DNA from 3 places in the Shewanella indica genome. Region 3 is predicted to be linked to each of the others. Evidence: predicted binding sites of a transcription regulator. Region 3 holds the regulator's gene; each other region holds the start of a gene.
What was found. Region 3 encodes MetJ, which represses methionine synthesis genes. Its sites were predicted from a motif close to TAGACGTCTAGACGTCTA; they were not measured.
Positions count from the first base shown of each region.

Region 1: metK (methionine adenosyltransferase) is a predicted target of MetJ. The motif match lies at 2,440-2,457, and genes of this name have one in related genera.
Region 2: serA (phosphoglycerate dehydrogenase) is a predicted target of MetJ. The motif match lies at 2,319-2,336, and genes of this name have one in related genera.

Region 1 covers NZ_JAWXXR010000001.1:504,639-509,559, forward strand. The annotation lists gene tkt (transketolase) at 61-2,055, opposite strand; gene metK (methionine adenosyltransferase) at 2,501-3,652, shown strand; gene SIL79_RS02390 (hypothetical protein) at 3,718-4,047, opposite strand; gene SIL79_RS02395 (GNAT family N-acetyltransferase) at 4,074-4,610, opposite strand; gene SIL79_RS02400 (GGDEF domain-containing protein) at 4,740-4,921, shown strand, end outside.
Region 2 covers NZ_JAWXXR010000001.1:588,607-593,527, forward strand. The annotation lists gene SIL79_RS02770 (helix-turn-helix transcriptional regulator) at 789-1,454, opposite strand; gene SIL79_RS02775 (DUF2238 domain-containing protein) at 1,665-2,270, opposite strand; gene serA (phosphoglycerate dehydrogenase) at 2,429-3,658, shown strand; gene ygfZ (tRNA-modifying protein YgfZ) at 3,758-4,720, shown strand; gene SIL79_RS02790 (response regulator) at 4,779-4,921, opposite strand, start outside.
Region 3 covers NZ_JAWXXR010000001.1:995,962-1,000,882, reverse strand. The annotation lists gene nrfD (NrfD/PsrC family molybdoenzyme membrane anchor subunit) at 1-293, shown strand, start outside; gene traF (conjugal transfer protein TraF) at 450-1,643, shown strand; gene SIL79_RS04600 (sulfite exporter TauE/SafE family protein) at 1,651-2,394, opposite strand; gene metJ (met regulon transcriptional regulator MetJ) at 2,470-2,784, opposite strand; gene metB (cystathionine gamma-synthase) at 3,000-4,160, shown strand; gene SIL79_RS04585 (bifunctional aspartate kinase/homoserine dehydrogenase II) at 4,177-4,921, shown strand, end outside.

The DNA.
Region 1 (4,921 bases), 490 kb from region 3:
CCTGTGCGGCATTCCATTGCCTGGTTGCCGCACAGTCATTTCCAATCAGGCAGGCGCGGCTCAGGCGAGCAGAGCCTTACCGGCTTCAACCACTTTATCGACAGTGAAACCGAACATCTCAAACAACTGATTGGCAGGCGCCGACTCACCGAAGCTGGTCATGCCAATAATGCGACCGTTCAGGCCGACATATTTATACCAGTAATCGGCTATGCCCGCTTCCACGGCCAGTCGTTTTGTGACATTGGCTGGCAGTACAGCTTCTTTATAAGCCGCGGTTTGCTGGTCAAATACGTCGGTAGATGGCATGGAAACCACGCGCACCTTGGCGCCAGTAGCGGCCAGCTCAACCTGGGCCTTAACCGCCAACTCGACTTCGCTGCCGGTGGCAATGATGATCAGCTCAGGCGCGCCTTCGCAATCCACCAGCACATAACCGCCCTTGGCCACATCATTCAGTTGCTCGGCGCTGCGTGGCATCTGGGTCAGGTTCTGACGCGAGAAGATCAGCGAAGTTGGGCCGTCTTTGCGCTCAATGGCGTATTTCCAGGCGATAGCAGATTCTACCTGGTCACATGGGCGCCAGGTGCTCATGTTGGGAGTCATACGCAAAGAGGCAATCTGCTCAACCGGCTGGTGAGTCGGGCCGTCTTCACCCAGCCCAATGGAGTCGTGGGTATAGACTTGAATATTCTGCACCTTCATCAGCGCGGCCATCCGCATGGCGTTACGGGCATATTCCATAAACATCAGGAAGGTGGCACCGTAAGGTACAAACCCACCGTGCAGGGCAATACCGTTGATGATGGCGGTCATACCAAACTCACGCACACCATAGTGCAGGTAGTTGCCGCTGGCATCTTCGGCCGAAATAGGCTTGGAACCTGAGTACATGGTCAGGTTGGAAGGCGCCAGGTCGGCACTGCCCCCTAAGAATTCAGGCAACATTTTACCGAAGGCTTCCAGTGCATTTTGCGAGGCCTTACGGGAAGCGATATTGGCAGGATTGGCCTGCAGCTGCTCTATGTAGGCTTTGGCATCGGCGTCAAAGTTGGCAGGCAGTTCACCGTTGAGGCGACGCTTGAGCTCGGCGGCCAGCGCGGGGTGAGCGGCTTCATAGGCAGCGAACTTGTCGTTCCAGCTGCTTTCGGCGGCCTTACCGGCTTCCTTGGCATCCCAGGCAGCATAGATTTCAGATGGGATCACGAATGGCTCATGCTTCCAGCCCAGGAATTCACGGGTGGCGGCAATTTCAGCATCACCCAGCGGCGCACCGTGGCAATCATGAGAACCGGACTTGTTGGGAGAACCGTAACCTATTACGGTCTTGCAGCAGATCAGCGATGGACGCGGATCAGCCTTGGCGGCTTCAATGGCGGCGTTAATAGCTTGTGGGTCGTGACCATCGACACCGGCAACCACGTGCCAGCCATAGGCTTCAAAGCGCTTGGGAGTATCATCGCTGAACCAGCCTTCAACATGACCATCGATGGAGATACCGTTGTCATCCCAGAAGGCGATCAGTTTGCCAAGACCCAGGGTACCGGCCAGTGAGCAGGCCTCATGGGAGATACCTTCCATCAGGCAACCGTCACCCATGAAGACATAAGTGTGATGATCGACAATATCGTGACCGTCACGGTTAAACTGAGCCGCCAGAGCCTTTTCCGCAATCGCCATACCTACAGCATTGGTAATGCCTTGGCCCAAAGGCCCTGTGGTGGTTTCGATGCCGGGAGCATAACCATATTCAGGATGGCCCGGAGTGCGTGAGTGCAGTTGACGGAACTGCTTGAGATCTTCAATGCCCAGATCATAACCCGCCAGATGCAGCAGTGAGTAATGCAGCATGGAACCATGGCCGTTTGACAACACAAAGCGGTCGCGGTCGGCCCATTGAGGGTTCACAGGGTTGTGCTTGAGGTGATCCCGCCACAGGACTTCGGCGATATCAGCCATCCCCATGGGAGCACCGGGGTGGCCGGAATTGGCCTTTTGGACAGCGTCCATACTTAAAACACGGATAGCGTTAGCGAGTTCTTTACGGGAAGACATGCTCTCTCCTGCTTGATCTTAGAGGTCTTGGGCAAATTGGAGCCATATTTTCCCCTACCGGGCAGAAGGACGCAAATAAAATTCACCCACTCACAACGCCAAAAGCAGCCCAGGCTTTGCTTTGTGTTTACATTTGCGCCTCATTTGCGAAGCTTGCCGCTCACAAAGCTGTCAACTTGCCTGTCCGCTGTTCGCTTTCAATGCGGCTACCTGGGTTAAAGCGCCATAGGAAAACTCCTCACCCAGATACAGATGAATCTGATACATTTCAGCAAAATAGCTGAAAACAGTGGAAAAAGCTCTTAGTCATTTGAGCCGATTCCTGCGCCATGGCGCACAAATATTTGCGACAAGGGGTGTCATCCAAGTCGAATTCCACTAAAATGGCCGTCTAGATGTAGATGCTTCTACACGTTTGAATTCCACAGACGAGATTTTCCGAATTATGGCAAAACACTTGTTTACCTCTGAGTCAGTCTCAGAAGGACATCCAGATAAAATCGCCGATCAGATTTCTGATGCGGTACTCGACGCGATTCTGGCTCAGGATCCCAAGGCCCGTGTAGCCTGTGAAACCCTGGTCAAGACAGGTATGGTACTGGTGGCCGGTGAAGTCACCACCTCAGCCTGGGTCGATATTGAAGAACTGACCCGTAAAACCGTTCGCGAAATAGGTTATACCCACTCGGATATGGGTTTTGATGCCGACAGCTGTGCGGTACTGAACGCCATCGGCAAGCAGTCCCCCGATATCAACCAGGGTGTAGACCGTGCCGATCCCAAAGAACAGGGTGCCGGTGACCAGGGTCTGATGTTTGGTTACGCCAGCAATGAGACCGACGTGCTGATGCCAGCTCCTATCACCTACGCTCACCAGTTGGTTAAGCGCCAGTCAGAAGTCCGCAAGAGCGGCGCTCTGCCTTGGTTGCGTCCCGATGCCAAGTCTCAGGTGACTTTCGCCTACGAAGACAACAAGATTGTCGGTATCGATGCCGTGGTACTTTCTACCCAGCATTGCGAAAGCGTCAGCCAGGCGGATCTGGTGGAAGGCGTGATGGAAACCATCATCAAGCCAGTATTGCCTGCCCAGTGGCTGAACAAGGACACCAAGTACTTCATCAACCCAACCGGCCGTTTTGTTATCGGTGGCCCTATGGGTGACTGTGGTTTGACCGGTCGCAAGATCATCGTTGATACCTATGGCGGCATGGCCCGTCACGGTGGTGGTGCCTTCTCAGGTAAAGACCCATCCAAGGTTGACCGTAGCGCCGCTTACGCTGCCCGTTACGTTGCCAAAAACATAGTGGCTGCCGGTCTGGCTGACCGCTGTGAAATCCAGGTGTCTTACGCCATTGGTGTGGCCGAACCGACCTCCATCAGTGTGGAAACCTTCGGCACAGGCAAAGTCTCGCAAGAATTGCTTATCCAGTTGGTACGTCAGCACTTCGATCTGCGTCCATACGGCCTGACCGAGATGCTGGATCTGGCGCGCCCCATCTATCAAGGCACCGCCGCTTACGGTCACTTCGGCCGTGACGAGTTCCCATGGGAGCAAACCAACAAGGCTGAAGCCCTGCGTACCGACGCAGGTCTGTAATAGACTCAGCTTGCAGAAAAACCGCCTCAGGGCGGTTTTTTTATATCTATTTATCGGGCGATATCTCAGTAGCAGTGATCGAAATGGGCCGTTTCCATACAGAGGTAACCCAACTGCTCGGCCGATAGCGGCGTGATATCCAACACTTTCATTGGAGTGAATTCGGTATCAGTCAACTGGCGGATCTGCACCTGATAGCTATTGCTGCGCCCACAGTCGAAACAGACGCCCAAGGCTTGCAGCAGATAATGCGGCTTGCCATCGATTTTGGCTTCAAAAGCCTTTGCCTGCTGACCCTGCAGCGCCAAAACAGACACCAGGTATCTGACATTATCCCAGGCAGAAAGCCTTAGCGACTCACAGGATTGCAGTAGGGTTTCTGGCGTGTTTTGCATCTTACTCTCCCGCGTCAAAGCGCCTGTTAACCCAGCAGCAGATAGAAATCCCGGCCACAAAGGGTGACAAAATCCAGGGTGCGCATGCGGCCATCCCGGCTATGGGCACGTATAGACGCCTCGTTATCCTCGGCGATCAGTGCCAGCCAAGGCGCACTGATGTTGGCTCTGGCGGCGCCATAAAGCTTATCAAACACGCCCTTGCCACGATAATCAGGATGCACCCAAACCGGACCGTAATGCAAAGTCTGCTGCCAATTCAATTCCAGGTCAAAGCGATTCTGGGCCAGTTGCCGACAGAGGGCCTGACACAAAGGCGAATGCTTGAGTTTATCCCAACTGCCGGTTATCAGATAACCGGCTACCTTAGTCGCGTCCAACGCCAACCACACCAGGCCGGAAGCCACAAGAGGCTCAAGCTCCTTGGCAGAAAAGCCCTGCCCTTGCATGCCTTGAGTGCGCTCTCTGGCACTCAATTCATCCTGGCCGAAGCGCTGCTCCAGACTGGCAATCGTCTCAATATCGGCCGCCTCGGCCTGGCGGTATTGCATGGTTTGCGGCATTAAAAAGACTCAGCAAGAAAAGAAGCCGCATTATAGCCAAAGCAGGTTTAAGCCGCACTCGATTTGCGAAATTCCTATACTGCTTCCACACTTAAAGTTGAACTTAAGCCACATCACTCAGGAAGAGACATGCTCCCGGATACCATAGACCCAGGCAAGAGCCTATTGGAAAATGAAAGCCACAGACTCAACCTTATTCGCTGGATGCATCAATGTGAGCTAATGAAACGTTACTACCAGGCCGACAAAGTCTTTGTGCTGCAAAAGACAGAACAGGGATTTGAAGTCATTGTCAGCGCCGCCGATGCCAG
Region 2 (4,921 bases), 410 kb from region 3:
TGGCGAGTCCTGAATGTAGCCAATTTGCTTTATAAGCCAGCGGGGATTTCGGCTACGTTGGGGTGTCCTTGGGGATGCAAGGGGCTTTGGACAAGCAAAGCCCCTTGTCCGGTGTGGTTTGGCGAGTGTCGCGCAGCGACTGGCTGCGAGCGAGAGCCAGGGATGGCGAACTGGCCGTTGTGCATGGAGGCATTTACACCACGACTTTAAGCCGCTGGCACAGCGGCTATCATAGCTTCCAGCTAAAAGTTCCTAAGTTAGTATTGGCCGTGCTTCCAGCCACGATGTAGCCAATCACCTGCGGTGCGCTTTTCGCACAGGCGATCCTGTGACTCGCTGCGAGTACGTCCCTGTAAGCTCTGCCTCGCCATCCCTGGCTCGGAAGGTCACAGTTCCACCTGTGCCTGAAAATGAGGTGTATGTCTGCAGGCATATAGGTAACTTCAAACAAGTTAGCTCTCACAGAATTGCTCCAATCCCTCCTCGGTGTCGCCGACAGCCGTTGGCGCAAATAACGTGGCTGAGGGCGAATGCTCGCCGGTGGCGAGCGTGCTTATGAACGCAAGCTATGAACAGATTGGAATGCTTAAGCCCCACGACTTTCGCCACAGGCACAACAACTATCATAGCTTTGGCTGAAAGCCATTCCCAACGCGTAAAAAAGCACAAAGCAGCGGCGATTGCCGCACTCTGACAGGAATTTTCCACTGACTTGGCTTACATAAAAAGCCATCAAAACATAAACAAGCCCCATTCGGGGCCAAGTTCAGGCTGAATCCAGCGACAAATCAACTGATGAGATCGAAGTGACTCTGATAGGTCTGGGCCCAACGCAACAATTCGACTCGATTACGAGATTGTGTCTTGCGGAAAATCGATGAGATATGCGCCTTGACCGTATGCTCACTGATACACAGACGCTGGGCTATCTCTTTATTCCTGGCACCACTGGAAACCAGCTGAATAATGGTACGTTCACGCCGGGTCAACATCTGCAGCATGGAAACCGTATCGGCCGACATCTCATTGCCAGTGTCCAGAGTTTTAACCAACTTACGGAACATCTTACTGATAAGGGTTCTGTCGTACCAGAGCTCATCGGCCACCATCTTGCGTAGACCAGTGAGCATAAGATCGATACGCTGATCTGAGTAGAGCACTCCGCGGATCCCCAGCAACATGGCTGATTCCTGATCCAGTGACCCTCTGCAGACTTGATAAAGGGCGACCGGAACATGGGAAACCAAACGACTGGCCAATAAAGGGATCCCCTTATTATCCAGCGCTGCCCCCTTCTGAGAGATTAGATAAAAAGTACTATCGCTCTTCTGCGGTTCCAACTGCTCCGGGTGGCGTACTATACGAGTCTTAAGACCGATGGACTCGGCCAGTATGGCCAAATGACAAGGGGCGGCTATTTGATTTATAAAAACCAACTCATTGATACTACTCATTTTTACTCTTCTCCCTGAAAAGTCTTGCTTATATCCCTAAAGGGATAGCTTCCTTAATCACTTTAAGTGCGACTACACAAAAAGCATCAGACGATTCTGACCAGATAACGTCCGGTTTTCATCACCATAAAGTATTATTCTAACAATCTTTAACAGATTTTTCAGACGGAAGATTGTAAAGAGTGTATTCAAAACTCTTTGTTCCAACTGTCAATCTACGTTTAAATGCCGCAATTGACGGTCATGAAATGAGGATAAGAAGAACAAGGCAGCGATAGCACCGACAAGGGCCATCAGCATATCCGACTGGGTATCCCAAACGTAGCCTTGGGTGCCGAGAAAGGCCTCGGCGCCGGTTCCGGTGGCAACGGCGACCCACCATTCTATCAGTTCATAGAAAGCCGATAAGGCCAAGGCAAAACAACTGACTAGAAAGGCACACCAGGCACCCGGCTTCACTGCCCGATTACGCAGCAGTATCTCCCGAGCAATCATGGCCGGGATAAACCCTTGCGCCAAGTGACCCAGTTTATCGTAGTTATTGCGCTCAGAACCCATCCACTGTGCCAAGGTATCGAACAGTGGCACCTCGGCGTAGGTGTAGTGGGCACCGACAAAGAGGATCAGGCAGTGCACCAAGATCAGGCCATAAAGCAGTGGAGTCAACGGGAAACGCTTACGGGTAAAAAACAGTATCGGCAGCGCCAGCATACCCGGCAGCGCTTCCAGCCACCAAGTAAAATTATCTTTGGGGGCTATCGCCGACCAGATAAGTACCGCAAAATAAATGACCAGCCAGATAATTGTGTTTTTCAAGCCACTTTCCTTATGCCAGTGATTGTTCTCTATTAGGAAAAAATACTTTAGCCATCTAGCCCTCCACTTAATCTGAAAAAAGTGCTACTTTGGTTGGGCATGAGCGAAAATATCATAGCATACGTACATTAGTTAATAATCAAGAGGGTACCTATATCATGGCGAAACACTCGCTGGACAAGGATAAAATTAAAATCCTGTTGTTGGAAGGCGTCCACCAATCAGCCGTTGATGTGCTGGAAAGGGCTGGCTACACCAATATCGAGTATCATAAGGCATCACTTTCCGGCACTGAGCTGCAGCAGTCGATCAAAGATGCCCATTTCGTCGGAATCCGCTCCCGTACCCAACTAACCCAAGAAGTCTTGCAACAAGCTGAAAAGCTGGTTGCCATAGGATGTTTCTGTATCGGTACCAACCAGGTCGATCTCAAGGCTGCCGAGCAACTGGGTATTCCAGTATTCAACGCACCCTTCTCCAATACCCGCAGCGTGGCCGAACTGGTACTCGGTGAAATCATCATGTTGCTGCGCGGGATCCCGCAGCGCAACGCCCTGGCCCATCGTGGTGGCTGGCTCAAGAGCGCCAATGGCAGCTTTGAAGCCCGCGGCAAAACCCTTGGGGTTATAGGTTATGGTCATATCGGCACCCAGCTTGGGATCCTTGCCGAAACTTTAGGGATGAAAGTGATCTTCTTCGATATCGAAGATAAGCTGCCGCTGGGTAACGCCCAACAAGTTCACTCCATGGAGCAACTGCTGTCTCAGGCCGATGTGGTCAGCCTGCATGTACCTGAAACACCACAGACCAAAGAGATGATTGCCCAGGCCGAACTGGCGATGATGCGCAAAGGGAGCATATTGATCAACGCTTCCCGCGGCACAGTGGTGGATATCGACGCCCTGGCCGTCGCCCTCAAGGAGCAGCAGTTGGCTGGTGCTGCCATCGACGTGTTTCCGGCTGAGCCCAAGTCCAACACAGATGAATTCCAAAGCCCGCTGCGCGGTCTGGACAATGTGCTGCTGACCCCTCACATAGGTGGCAGCACAGAAGAAGCTCAGGAAAACATAGGTATTGAGGTTGCCGGCAAGCTGGCCAAATACTCAGACAACGGCTCTACCCTGTCGGCAGTCAACTTCCCGGAAGTATCGCTGCCGCAGCATAAAGATGCCTCTCGCCTGCTGCATATTCACCATAACCGTCCAGGTATTCTGATCAAGATTAACCAGGCGTTTTCAGAAAAAGGCATCAACATTTCAGCCCAGTACCTGCAAACCACGCCGACCATAGGTTATGTGGTAATGGAAGTGGATACCACTCAGGCAGAAGAAGCACTAACAGAACTCAAGTCTATCGAAGGCACTATCCGTACTCGTTTGCTGTTCTGATTTTCACAGGGCGCCTTATTACCCTTGGCGCCCTGTTTATTTCTGTCAAATCCGCTACAATCGCAGATCTCTTAATGCCTTCAATCTCAGGATCTTGTTATGAGCATTTGCGTTTCTCAGCCCGATTGGCCTCTGGATGCCGGCATTCCGGATCTGCTTATTTCCCGCCTCTCTCACTTGGGTCTGCTTGCCGTTACCGGTGAACAGGGCCGCAGCTTTATCCACGGTCAGGTCACCACAGATATCAGCTCTCTCACGACAGAGCAGTGGCGCTGGGGCGCTCACTGCGACCCCAAAGGCAAGATGCTTTCAAGCTTCAGAACCTTTACTCTGGGTGATGCCCTGATATTGATGATGCCAAAAGATACCCTGGCAGCCGACTTGCCGCAATTGAAGAAGTATGCGGTATTCAGTAAGGCCGAACTGGTCGATGTCAGCGACGATTACAGCCTCTTGGGTGTTGCCGGTGCCAAGGCGAGCACTTGGCTGACAGAGCAGCTTCCGGGCTTCAACGCCGAGCAACAAGTCAGCGCTGTCGATGGCGGCGCAGTGCTGCAGGACGGCGAGCGCTTTATTCTGGTACTGCCCAAAGCCCAGGCCGATGCCATCTGCCAGCAGCCTCCAGTCGATGCCAGTGCCTGGCAAGAGCTGGAAATCCTTGCCGCCTACCCTAACCTGCCGGCAGCACACATGGGCCAATTTGTACCGCAAATGTGCAACCTGCAAGCCATCAACGGCATCAGCTTCACCAAGGGTTGCTACATGGGCCAGGAAACCGTGGCCAGAATGAAGTATCGCGGCGGCAACAAGCGAGCCCTCTATATTCTCAAGGGCAAAGCCACTGTCGATGTCACCCCGGAAACCACGCTGGAGATGGCGCTGGAAGGAGGTTTTCGTAAGGGTGGCAGCATTATTGAAGCCGTACAACGAAATGGCGAGTTACTGCTGACCGCAGTACTGGCCAATGACACAGAAGTCGGTGCCAAATTCCGTATCGCCGATGATGAAAACAGCGAACTGACGGTAATGCCTCTACCCTACTCTCTGGAAGAGCAGGAGTAACAATAAATCACCCAATAAAGGCGCCGTCGGCGCCTTTATTTTTATCCGCAGTTTGTCGCTATTCGGTGCCGGACTCGGTTTCCATATGAGTGTCACGCACTTCAATCACCTGGGGCAATATCTGTTTGAAGTGCTCCACCAGTTCAGGGTCAAAGTGTTTCCCTGCCTCAGACTCCAGCAACGCCATGGTATCTTCTATGC
Region 3 (4,921 bases):
CCATAATGGCGGCAGAGATCCTGTTCCTGTTCATGCTGTTCTGCGCGCTCTACTTCAAGGGCGGTGCAGCGGCGGCAGCGCTGGCATCACTGACAAGCGGCGTTTGGGCCAGCGTGTTCTGGATTGGGGTTGTGGGTATAGGTTTTGGTATCCCGCTGCTTTCCATGTTGTTGCTGCCGGCGAGTACCCGCCACACCAAGGGCGCCATGCTGGCGGTAGCCTGCTGCAGCCTGACCGGGGTGCTGGCACTTAGACACTTCATTCTCTATGCAGGTCAGAGCTATCTTGGTTAACAAGCACCTCTGAACCTGTTTTGCCTCAGCCCGTATTATTTGATACGGGCTTTTTTTGTATCTTGATACCATTGTGCCACTGAGATCTGGACTATCTTTAACCCATGTAACTAACGTCTTGCGTCTGGTTACAGATAAAAGCAAGAGGGGGATGAGATGAAACTGAGTCTGTTGACACTGCTTACCACGGGGCTTGCCAGCACGCTGGCGCTGGCTGGGCAGGATGTTTATGAGGCCCGCGCCGATGCCATGGGCGGCGTTGCCGTGGCGGCCGGTAATCGTGAGGCGGCGGCCTTTTCCAATCCGGCGCTGCTGGCTTTGCCCTCGCGCCGCAGCAGTGACTTCAGTTTACTCATTCCTACCATAGGCGCCGATGGCGCCGATAAAGATCAGATGATCGATAAGTTTGATGCCTTGCAGGATAACTATGACGCTCTGGTCAATGCCATAGACGCCGCCGACACAGCGGCTATCGATGACTACCGCAAGCGCCTCAGTGGTGACTTGCAATCGCTGCAGGGCAACAGCGCCTATGTCAGTGCCGGTATCAATATGGCGTTGGTCATGCCTTCGGATGGTTTTAGCTATGCCTTTGTATTCAAGAGTTATCTCGATGCCTTGGGGATTGCCGAAATCGCCGCTGCGGATATTGATGCCCTGGATAATCTGGACCCCAATAACCCGCCGGAAATCCAAGATTTGACCTCCCAGGGGCGGGTAGTGGCCGGGGCGGTTTCCGAGCTCGGAGTGGCCGTGAGCTATCCGCTATCTATCGTCAATATGCCGGTGACAGTGGGAGTCACCCCCAAGCTGCAACGGTTGGATAGTTTTAACTATGCTGTCAGCGCCAACAACTTCGATGCCGATGATTTCAATGATGATGATTATCGCAGTGATGACACAGGCTTTAATCTGGATATCGGCCTGGCATTTCAGCCATTGGATGGTTTGGTTATCGGTGTCAGCGGACGTAATCTTATCGAGCGGGACTTAAGCAGCATAGAGGCTGGCGGCGTGCAGCTTACCTATCAGGTGAAACCTATGGTTACCGCCGGGGTGGCCTATGACTGGGCGGCCTTTTCGCTCAGCAGCGACTTGGACCTTACCGACAACGACAAGTTTGCCGAGCTTGAGGGCAGCCGCTATTGGCGTTTAGGTGGCGAATACCGGCCTGCTGACTGGGTTGCTTTACGGCTCGGTTATCGCCAGGATCTCAATGATCACAGCGCCGATCTCTACTCTCTGGGGACAGGTTTTGCCATAGGCAACAGCTTCCGGCTGGATCTCACCGGCATGTTTGGCAGTGACGATGCCATAGGTGGCGTGCTGCAAACCAGCTATCACTTCTAACAGCGATTTAACCGTTGATGAGCGCCAGAGTTGATTTGATGGTCAGCAGCAGGGCGCTCAGGGCGCACAGTGCCAGCGTCAGGACTCGGGTCTTCTCTTTATCTACCCTGCCCACCAAACGGCCAGCCACCAGAAAACCGAGAAATACCGAAGGCAGTAGCAACAGCGACAGCCATAGGTGTCTCAGGGTCAGGAGGCCAAAACAGCCGAGAATGATCAAGGCTATCAATGAGCTGAAGATAAAGAAGGCCGACAGCGCTGCGCGGAACTGACTGGCGTCTTTTCCCGCCAGCAGCAGGGCCATAGGTGGCCCACCTATGGCGGCCACGGTGCCGAAGATCCCGGAAAAGATCCCGGCGATAAACAAGCTTAGGCGGTTGATTTTGATACTGTACTTTCTGAAGCTGAGAAATACGGCCACGGCCACAATCAGGGCTATGGTCAAGCCCATAATCGGTTGCGGCGCCAGCAACAACAGGGTGGCGCCAATCAGGCCGCCGGGGAGCCGTCCCAGCAAGGCATATTGCAAGCCGTTGAATTCCAGGTGACCGCGCTCGCGTACCAGTGTCAGCAGGGCGATGGAAAACCCCATGGCGATAACAGGAGCGGGAACCAGTTCCGGATCGACGATATACAGCAAAGGTGTAGCTACCACGGCTAGGCCAAAGCCTATCAGCGACTGGGTCAGGGCGCCGGTAAATATGATCAGGGATGCCAGCAACAGGGTGACGGGATCTATCAATGACAGCATTCGCAAGCTCCCAAAAGAAAAGGATCGCGCAGCGATCCTTGTTCAACAATAAGATAATTCAGAGGAATAAGACACTTATTCCATGTCTTCCCATTCAATGCCCATGGCATCCATCATGCGTTTGGCTTCTTCCGGGATGCTGTCTGGTTTGTCTTTGGACAAATCCTCATCATTGGGCAGTGGCTGGCCGGTATAGGCATGCAGGAAGGCTTCGCACAACAGTTCGCTGTTTGTGGCGTGCCGCAGGTTGTTTACCTGGCGCCGGGTGCGCTCATCGGTCAATACTTTCAGTACCTTCAACGGAATAGAGACAGTGATTTTTTTCACTTGCTCATTCTTCTTGCCGTGTTCGGCATAAGGGCTGATGTATTCGCCATTCCATTCAGTCATTGATTCACCTGTGATCTCACTAATTCGCAGCAGATTTTAAACCCTTACAGGATACAGTCAAATGATTGCCTGCAAAATCTGTGCAATATGAACAGAAATCCATACATTTGGACGTCCAAACGTCTTGATGCCTATTGACGGCCGGATGGTCATTGGTTAGATTTAGACGTCCAGACATCTTTATGGTGTCGAGCCTCAGCATTCAGGAGTCGATTATGACAGAGCGGCGATTAGCAACCACAGCGGTCCGGCAGGGCATCGAATCAGACAGCCAGCACGGGGCCGTGGTGCCACCCATCTATCTGTCGACCAACTATGCCTTTGAGGGCCACACCCAGCCAAGATCCTATGATTATAGCCGCTCGGGTAATCCTACCCGCTCCATTCTGGGAGATGCTTTGGGGGAGCTTGAACAGGGCTGCAGTGCGGCAATCACAGCGACCGGCATGGCGGCCATTACTCTGGTGGTCAACCTGCTGGGGCCGGATGACCTCTTGTTGGTGCCCCATGACTGTTATGGCGGTAGCTATAGGCTGTTCACCCATCTGGCGGCCAAGGGCCAGTTTCGCTTGCAGGTGCTGGATCAAACCGACCCGCAAGCTCTTGCCGCTGCCCTGGCGCAAAAGCCGCGCATGGTGTGGCTCGAGACGCCATCCAATCCACTGCTGCGGGTAGTGGATATTGCCGCCATTGCCGAGGCAGCTCACCAGCAGGATGCATTGGTGGTGGCTGACAACACCTTTTTATCGCCGGCGCTGCAACAGCCTTTGCTGTTGGGGGCCGACATAGTGGTGCACTCGACCACTAAATATATCAATGGCCACAGCGATGTGGTGGGCGGTGCCGTAGTAGCCAAAGATCCCGAATTGGCAGAGCAGCTGCACTGGTGGTCCAACACGCTTGGACTGAGCGGAGGCGCCTTCGACAGCTACCTGACCCTGCGTGGCCTGCGTACTCTGGCGCTGAGGATCCGCGAGCATCAGGCCAATGCCGAGCGCATAGTGGCGCTGCTGAGTCAGAGCCCGGTGGTCGACAAAGTTTATTATCCGGGGCTTAAGAGCCACCCAGGCCATGAGATTGCCGCCAGGCAGCAGAGTGGCTTTGGCGCTATGCTGAGTTTTGAACTCAAGGGTGATGAAGCGCAGGTGGTTGCCTTCCTCGGCGCGCTCAAGCTGTTTTCCGTGGCCGAGAGCCTGGGAGGAGTTGAGAGCCTGGTGGCGGTGCCCGCCACCATGACCCACAGAGCCATGGCGAGTGAGGCTCGCGCCGAAGCCGGTATTAAAGACACGCTTATTCGCTTGTCTGTGGGCATAGAAGATGGCCGGGATCTGCTGGACGATATCGCCGCCGGATTGGCGGCAGCCGCAAACTGTTGAATTGAAGGAGCTTGAGATGGCACGTTGTCACCTACATAAGTTTGGCGGTTCCAGTCTCGCCGATGCCGATTGCTACCGACGGGTCGCCCATATTTTGCTGACCCATGGTCATGCCGATGATCTTGTAGTGGTTTCCGCCGCCGGCAAGAGTACCAATTTTCTCTATAAACTGTTGACCCTGAAGGAGTCGGGCGCTCTGTGGCAGGAGGAGCTACAGGAGCTTGTCGGTTATCAGCAGAATCTGATTGAACAGCTGCTGGGTAATGAACAGGCACGTCAACTGCGGGAGCGTCTGTCTACAGATAAGGCGCAACTGGCCAGTTTATTGTCCTTGCCTGAACTCAGCGAATACCAATGCAATCAGGTGGTGGGTTTCGGTGAACGCTGGTCGGCCAGACTGATGGCGGCGCTGCTGCGGGAGTCCGGTGTTGCCGCTTCCCATGTGGATGCCCGCAGTTTGTTGATTGCCGATGAGGGCGCAGTGCCCAGGATTCGCCTAGATGAGTCCCGCGAAAGGGTGCAGCGGCTGCTGGCCGAGCATCCCGATGAGCGTCTGGTGATCACCGGCTTTATCTGCGCCAATAGCCAAGGGGAAACTCTGCTGCTCGGTCGCAACGGCTCCGACTTCAGTGCCACCCTGATAGCCAGCCTGGCCGATATCGACAGGGTGACTATCTGGACAGATGTCGAAGGGGTATTCAATGCCGATCCCAACAAGATTGCCGATGCCAAACTGCTGAGCAGCATGTCGCTGGCTGAGG